2 regions of the Rhizobium sp. WW22 genome follow, and region 2 is predicted to be linked to the other one. Evidence: predicted binding sites of a transcription regulator. Region 2 holds the regulator's gene; the other holds the start of a gene.

Region 1 (3,535 bases), on a different replicon from region 2:
CAATCGCGCTTGCCCATGGCGGGCACCTGGAATTCGCGAACCGGCCGGAAGGCGGCGCAATGGTGTCAATCCATTTGACGGACAGTACGCCAGGAGAAACACATGGTTTCGATGGACAGGAAACAGCCTCCCAATGCGGGCTTTGTTGAGCAAAACCGCTTCGCACTTTTGCTGGAACTGCTCTGGCGCAACATCGGTCTCACGCCGGGTCTTCCCGGTGGAGATCGTGGATGGCGACCGCATCATCCGTGAAGGGCGGCAACAGCCAGTCGGTATGGCGCAGCGTCCGCTTCGTATCCTCGAGGCCCATATCCCAGTGCTCTCGCATCGAGGTGCCAGAGAACTCGTAATCCTTGGCGTGACCTTCGTAGTTCTTGTGCTGATAGATCAGGTGCACAATGTTGACGACACCGGCATCGGAATAATCGGCGATCAGTTCTTCCTCTTCCGCGGTCAGCTGATCCCTAGGGACACGCTTCAGCGCACCCAGGAGCTTCATCTTCAGTCCATGGATGCGCTTGAAATTATCGGTGTTCTGCCGCGTGCGGCTCGAATACATGATGTCCTTATGGCGCGAAAGGACATCCGGCATGCTGCGCGGCAGGACGCCGCGGGCGCTGAACAGGTCGACCTGGAAGACGAGCGAACTGCGGTCTTCTTCCTGATCGAGCAGATATTGCAGCGGCGTGTTGGAGACGATGCCGCCGTCCCAGTAATATTCACCCTCGATGCGGATGGACGGGAGCGCCGGCGGCAGGGCGCCGCTCGCCATGATGTGCTCGGGGCCGATGCGGATATTGTCGGTGTCGAAGTAGACGAAGTTGCCGGTGCGGACATTCACCGCGCCGACGCTGAAGCGCTTCTTGCCATCGTTCAGCACGTCGAAATCGATCAGCATTTCCAGCGTCTTCTTAAGCTCTGCCGAGTCATAGAAGCTGGTGGCACCTTCTGCGCCCGGCAGCTCCAGCCAGGGATTGGGAAAGCGCGGCTTGAAGAAGCCGGGCTGGCCCATGGTCATCGTCATCCACGAGCTGGTGCGGTTGCGGATATCGCGAAAGAAATCGCCTTCGGGCGTATAGGCCCAGATCTTGCGGCCGGAGATGATCTGCCAGAATTGCTCCAGACGTTGCAGCCGCCGACCAGGCTCGTTGCCGGCGATGATCGCGGCATTGACCGCGCCGATCGAGACGCCGGAAAGCCAGGTCGGCTCGCATCCCGCTTCGGCAAGCGCCTCGTAGACGCCGGCCTGATAGGCGCCGAGCGCGCCGCCCCCCTGGAAAACCAGGGCGACGCGATCATATTGAGCGGCAATTTCGGGGATAGTCGGGGCTGCGGCCTTGGTGTTTCGTTCAAGCACGGTCCGTCTCCAGCATGGAATAGCAATGAGGTTTGGTTATCTGCGCTCTGCGAGATAGTCGTGAACGACTTCGCCGAGGCCGAGCGTCAGATCGGCGGTGAAATGAACCGCGGAAACCACTTCCAGCACAGGCAGCCGCGCAACGTCCGCCATGACATGCGGCCTGAGATCGAGGGCGGCTGGCGAGGTCCAGGCTTCCTTGATGGTGATATCGGTTAAGTAGTAGCGCACAAGCTCGCAGATGCGCGGGGTGGCATCGACATGCGGCACGATCTTGATCAGGAAGTTGGGTTCCGAGAGAGCGGACAGAAGCGGTCCCTGGTCGATCGGCTTGTGCTTGTAACCCATCGTTCCCGTGGCGCAAAGGACACTGCCATAATGCAGCGTGCCGACGATGACCTCGCCCTCGTTGACGATCTTCGGACTGGCTAGTTTTTTCGGGAAGCCCCAGATCTCGCGGCCGCCGGTGATCGGCGCATCGTCATCCAGATACATGGAGTGGACATAGCCGCCCTTTTGCCCGCGATAGGTCACCGGGATGACCTGTCCGGTCTCGGTATAATCGCCGAAGCCGGTGGAATCGGGCATGCGGATGAATTCGTATTTCACCAGCGGCTCGTCGATTTCGAGCGGCGCGGGCACGACGGCCTCAAGCGCCTCGCGCGAGGTCCGGTAGGTGATGATGATATATTCGCGGTCGAAGAACCGATAAGGCCCCGGAGGATAGGAGGGGTTAGTCAGCGGCATTGCATAGGCATGCTTGAGAATGTCTTCGACCTTCATCGTATTTTCCGTCGTTGGAGGAAACAGCGAGGCGCCGGCGGCAAATTTGCACGGTTGCATGACAGTGAAGTGTCAGGTGCCGAAGGGTTGCGGCGAGAGGCGAAACCGCACTGTTATCAAAGCGACATATCCGGCTGGCAGTGTGCACCCATCTTGAGCATTTCCCTTTACCCAACCACGTCATTACGATTGCAGGAGTTGCATCATGGGTTCGTTGACTTCGAAGAATGCGCTGGTCACCGGTTCGACGAGCGGTATCGGGCTTGCGATTGCACGCGCCTTTGCCGCTGAAGGCGCGAATGTCACGATCAACGGCCTTGGCGATGCCGATGCGATCGAAAAGGAACGCGCTGCCATCGAGGCCGATTTCGGCGTGAAGTGCCGCTACTCCGGCGCCAACATGATGAATGGCGAGGAAGTGACATCCATGGTGCGTGAAGCCGAGGAAGCCTTCGGCAGCCTCGATATCCTCGTCAATAATGCCGGTATCCAGTTCGTGGCACCGATCGAGGAGTTTCCGGACGACAAGTGGGAAGCGATCATCCGCATCAACCTGCTTGCTGCCTTCTACGCCATCAAGGCCGCCATTCCCGGCATGAAGGCGCGCAAATGGGGGCGCATCATCAATACGTCCTCGGCGCATGCGCTTGTCGCCTCACCTTTCAAGTCTGCCTATGTCTCGGCCAAGCACGGCATTACCGGTCTCACCAAGACCATCGCTCTCGAAGCCGCCCAGAATGGCGTGACCGTCAACTCCATCGCGCCCGGCTATGTCTGGACGCCGCTCGTCGAGAAGCAGATCCCCGAGACGATGAAGGCGCGCAACATGACGGAAGAGCAGGTCAAGCATGATGTGCTGCTCGCCGCCCAGCCGACGAAGGAATTCGTGACTGTGGATGAAGTCGCAGCCATCGCCGTCTTCCTCTGCGGCGATGCCGCCAAGCAGATTACCGGCACGACGCTTTCCGTCGACGGCGGCTGGACCGCTGAGTAATGCTGAAACCATAGCCGGCATTTGTTCGAGGACCATACCGGCTTTCCGCGGCCGCAGGCCGCGGCACCAACATGAAAACGGAGCAGGAAGCGCACAATGACTCAAGAAAACCAGGACCCGCTCAGCCGTATCAAGGATGAGATCGTCGACAGTTTCGACGAAGAGCTGGAGATGCAGCTCGAAGAGGACCGTATCGACGAGTTGGTTGCCGAAGGCCTTGTCAGCGAAGGCGAGGCAACCCTCGACCGCAGGGTCTATTTCCGCGAACTGTTCCGTCTTCAGCATGAGCTCGTGCGCCTGCAGGACTGGGTGCAGTACAAGAAGCTCAAGGTCGTTGTGCTGTTCGAGGGCCGAGATTCCGCCGGCAAGGGCGGCGCCATCAAGCGTGTCACCCAGCGCCT
Region 2 (3,535 bases):
TTCCGCCGTCGCAAGGCACGCACCGAGCGGGAAACCGCCGCCGATACCCTTGGCGACCGCCATGATGTCAGGCTTGATACCGGACCATTCATGGGCAAAGAGCTTGCCGGTACGGCCGACACCACACTGTACTTCGTCGAGGATCAAAAGCAGGCCGTGCTCATCGCAGATCTCCCGCAGCCCGCGCAGGAATTCGTTTGTCGCCGGGCGGATACCGCCCTCGCCCTGCACCGGCTCTATCAGGATAGCGCCCGTCGCATCGGTAATGGCGGCGCGGACGGCGTCGAGATCACCGAAGGGCACCTGGTCGAAGCCCGGTGCCTTCGGGCCGAAACCTTCGATATATTTTTCCTGGCCACCGGCGGCGATCGTTGCGATGGTGCGGCCGTGGAAGGCGCCTTCGAAGGTGATGATATGGAACTTCTCGGGATGCCCCTTGGCGAATTGATAGCGCCGCGCAGTCTTGATGGCGCACTCCAGCGCCTCCGCGCCCGAATTGGTGAAGAACACCTTGTCGGCGAAGGTCACTTCCGTCAGCCGCTTCGACAGCTTCTCCTGGCCGGGCACCTCATAGAGGTTGGACAGGTGCCAGACCTTGTCGGCCTGCGCCTTCAGCTCGGCGACAAGATGGGGATGAGCATGACCGAGCGAATTGACCGCGACGCCGGCTGCGAAATCGAGGTAGCGTTCGCCATTCTCAGTGACCAGCCAGACGCCCTCACCTCGCTCGAACCGCAGCGGAGCGCGCAAGTAGGTGTCGTAAAGCGGCGTGGTCTCGGCCATGGCCATATCTCCTGATCACAACTTTAAGGACCGATCGCTTCCATTTGATGAAACGGGTCCGAAAAAATCAAAAATGCCGCCTTGCGGCGGCTTGGGCACTATTGATGTTTTGCACCGCGATGTCAACAAAACTGCCGTTTTAGCAGGTGCGAGAAAACGCTTGCCGGCAAAAGAGATGCGTCGGGCGGCGCCTATGGCAGAAATGCCACGCCCGGACAGCAAGTTGGGGAAAACCTCGAAATCGATTCCTCAAGATTCCCGCGACTCTTGTCACGGAGTCAGCCTCACACTAGGTTAAAAACCAATTGCTAGACTGCATGCGGCGGAACTAGTCACCACAATTTTAGAGCGTTTCGCGCCTCGATACCATGCGAGGCAATGGTGAGGGATTCTGCCATCGGAAACGCGACAGCGGAGACAGGGCATGAATTGGACAGACGAACGCGTCGAGAAGCTGAAAAAGCTATGGTCCGAAGGATTGAGCGCCAGCCAGATCGCTGCGCAGCTCGGTGGCGTGAGCCGTAATGCCGTCATCGGCAAGGTGCATCGCCTGAACCTCCCCGGCCGAGCGAAGGCGGGCGGCGCGACAACCGCAGCGCGCACGCCGAAGCGCAGCGCAGCGGCACCTCGCGCTGCGACCTACGGATCGCGCGTTGCTACCCGCACGGTGGTTGCCCGCCAGCAGGGCGCAACCATGCTGAAGGAAGAGATCGAGATCGATTCCGTCAACGAAATCCAGTATCGCCCGGCATCGAACGTCGTCGTTCCGATTTCCCGCCGCCTCGGCCTGACGGAACTGACGGAGCGCACCTGCAAGTGGCCGGTCGGCGATCCGCTGAAGGACGATTTCCATTTCTGCGGCAATGAGAGCCCAGATTCATCGCCTTACTGCACCTACCATCAGCGCCTGGCCTACCAGCCGGTGCATGAACGGCGTAGGCCGGCCCAGCCGCGTGGCTGAGAAGCTTGATGACTGAGATAAAGAAACGGGCCCTTGAGGCCCGTTTTCTGTTTCCGCCGCTATGTTGATGCCTGATCGGGTATCCCCGCTCAGGCCTCCATGGAGTAGCCCGCGCCGCGAACGGTGCGAATGACATCCTGCATATTGGAGAAGTTGAGCGCCTTGCGCAGGCGGCCGACATGGACGTCGACCGTGCGTTCGTCGACGTAGATATCGTGACCCCATACGCCGTCGAGCAGCTGCGAACGCGAGAAGACGCGGCCCGGCGAGGACATCAGGAACTCCAGCAGGCGGAATTCCGTCGGCCCCAGCCGCACTTCGCGGCTCTTGCGGTGAACGCGATGGGTTTCGCGGTCCAGCTCGATATCGCCGCAACGCAGCACCGTGGAGAGAACCTCCGGGCGGGCACGCCGCAGCATCGCCTTGACGCGAGCCATCAGCTCCGGCGTCGAGAACGGCTTGACGACATAATCGTCCGCGCCGGTCGAAAGCCCGCGCACGCGCTCGCTTTCCTCGCCGCGGGCCGTCAGCATGATGATCGGCAGGCGCTCAGTCTCCGGCCGCATACGCAGCCGGCGGCAGAGCTCGATGCCCGATACGCCGGGCAGCATCCAGTCGAGGATCAGGAGATCGGGGATGCGCTCCTGGAGACGCAGCTCGGCCTCATCGCCTCTGAGGATCGTGTCGACCTCGAAGCCTTCGGCCTCAAGATTGTAGCGCAGCAGAACGCTGAGCGCTTCCTCGTCTTCTACAACAGCAACTCTCGGAACCATGCGCCTATGGTCTCCTTTCTTCGCTTTCGGATTATTCGGTCACTGCGCCGACGGTATTGGCGGTATCGTCCTTCGGGCGCTCGCCTTCCGGCTGCGCGCCCGTCGCCATGTAATAGATCGTCTCGGCGATGTTGGTGGCATGGTCGCCGATGCGCTCGATGTTCTTGGCGCAGAAGAGAAGATGCGTGCAGGTGGTGATGTTGCGCGGATCTTCCATCATGTAGGTCAGCATCTCGCGAAAGAGCGAGGTGTACATGGCGTCGATTTCCTCGTCGCGTTCGCGGATCGATACGGCCTTGTCCGGCGAGCGGGTCGCGTAGACATCCAGAACTTCCTTGAGCTGGCTCAGCGCCAGTTCGGAGAGATGCTCGATGCCGCGGGCGAGACGGCGCGGGACACCGGTGCCCTGGACGGCGATGACGCGCTTTGCGGTGTTCTTGCCGAGATCGCCGACGCGCTCCAGATCGGATGCAATGCGGATCGAGCCCATGATTTCACGCAGGTCCGCCGCCATCGGCTGACGGCGGGCGATGGTAACGATCGCCTTGTCGCCGACTTCGCGCTCGGCATGGTCGAGAACGACGTCGTCGGAGATGACCTTCTGGGCCAGGGCAGCGTCGCTATTGACCAGCGCGCGTACGCTGTCGCTAACCATCTGCTCTGCCAGGCCGCCCATTTCAGCAATGCGGCGCGTCAGGAACTTCAGGTCTTCGTCATAGGCAGAGAGAATGTGAGTGGAGACCATTTTTCTATCCTCAAGGTGAACTGTGTGAAATGAGCCGCGCGCCTGACATCATCAACCAAAACGGCCCATGATGTAATCCTGCGTGCGGAAATCGTCGGGATTGGTGAACATCTTATCGGTGTCGTTCTCCTCGACCAGGTGGCCGAGATGGAACATTGCGGTACGCTGCGAGACGCGGGCTGCCTGCTGCATGGAATGCGTCACGATGACGATGGTGAAATTCTCCCGCAGCTCGTGGATGAGATCCTCGACCTTGGCGGTCGCGATCGGATC

The links. The regulator PhoB, encoded in region 2, activates phosphate uptake and scavenging genes when phosphate is short. The targets are predictions, from matches to a motif close to TGTCATNNANCTGTCAT.
Region 1: ACK83U_RS21570 (acetoacetate decarboxylase) is a predicted target of PhoB. The motif match lies at 2,199-2,215, and genes of this name have one in related genera.

The regions. Positions count from the first base shown of each region.
Region 1 is NZ_CP178199.1:558,097-561,631, reverse strand. It holds gene ACK83U_RS21580 (ATP-binding protein) at 1-149, shown strand, start outside; gene ACK83U_RS21575 (patatin-like phospholipase family protein) at 200-1,357, opposite strand; gene ACK83U_RS21570 (acetoacetate decarboxylase) at 1,394-2,140, opposite strand; gene ACK83U_RS21565 (3-hydroxybutyrate dehydrogenase) at 2,346-3,134, shown strand; gene ppk2 (polyphosphate kinase 2) at 3,231-3,535, shown strand, end outside.
Region 2 is NZ_CP178198.1:126,221-129,755, reverse strand. It holds gene ACK83U_RS00670 (aspartate aminotransferase family protein) at 1-783, opposite strand, end outside; gene ACK83U_RS00665 (GcrA family cell cycle regulator) at 1,208-1,744, shown strand; gene phoB (phosphate regulon transcriptional regulator PhoB) at 1,834-2,517, opposite strand; gene phoU (phosphate signaling complex protein PhoU) at 2,549-3,262, opposite strand; gene pstB (phosphate ABC transporter ATP-binding protein PstB) at 3,314-3,535, opposite strand, start outside.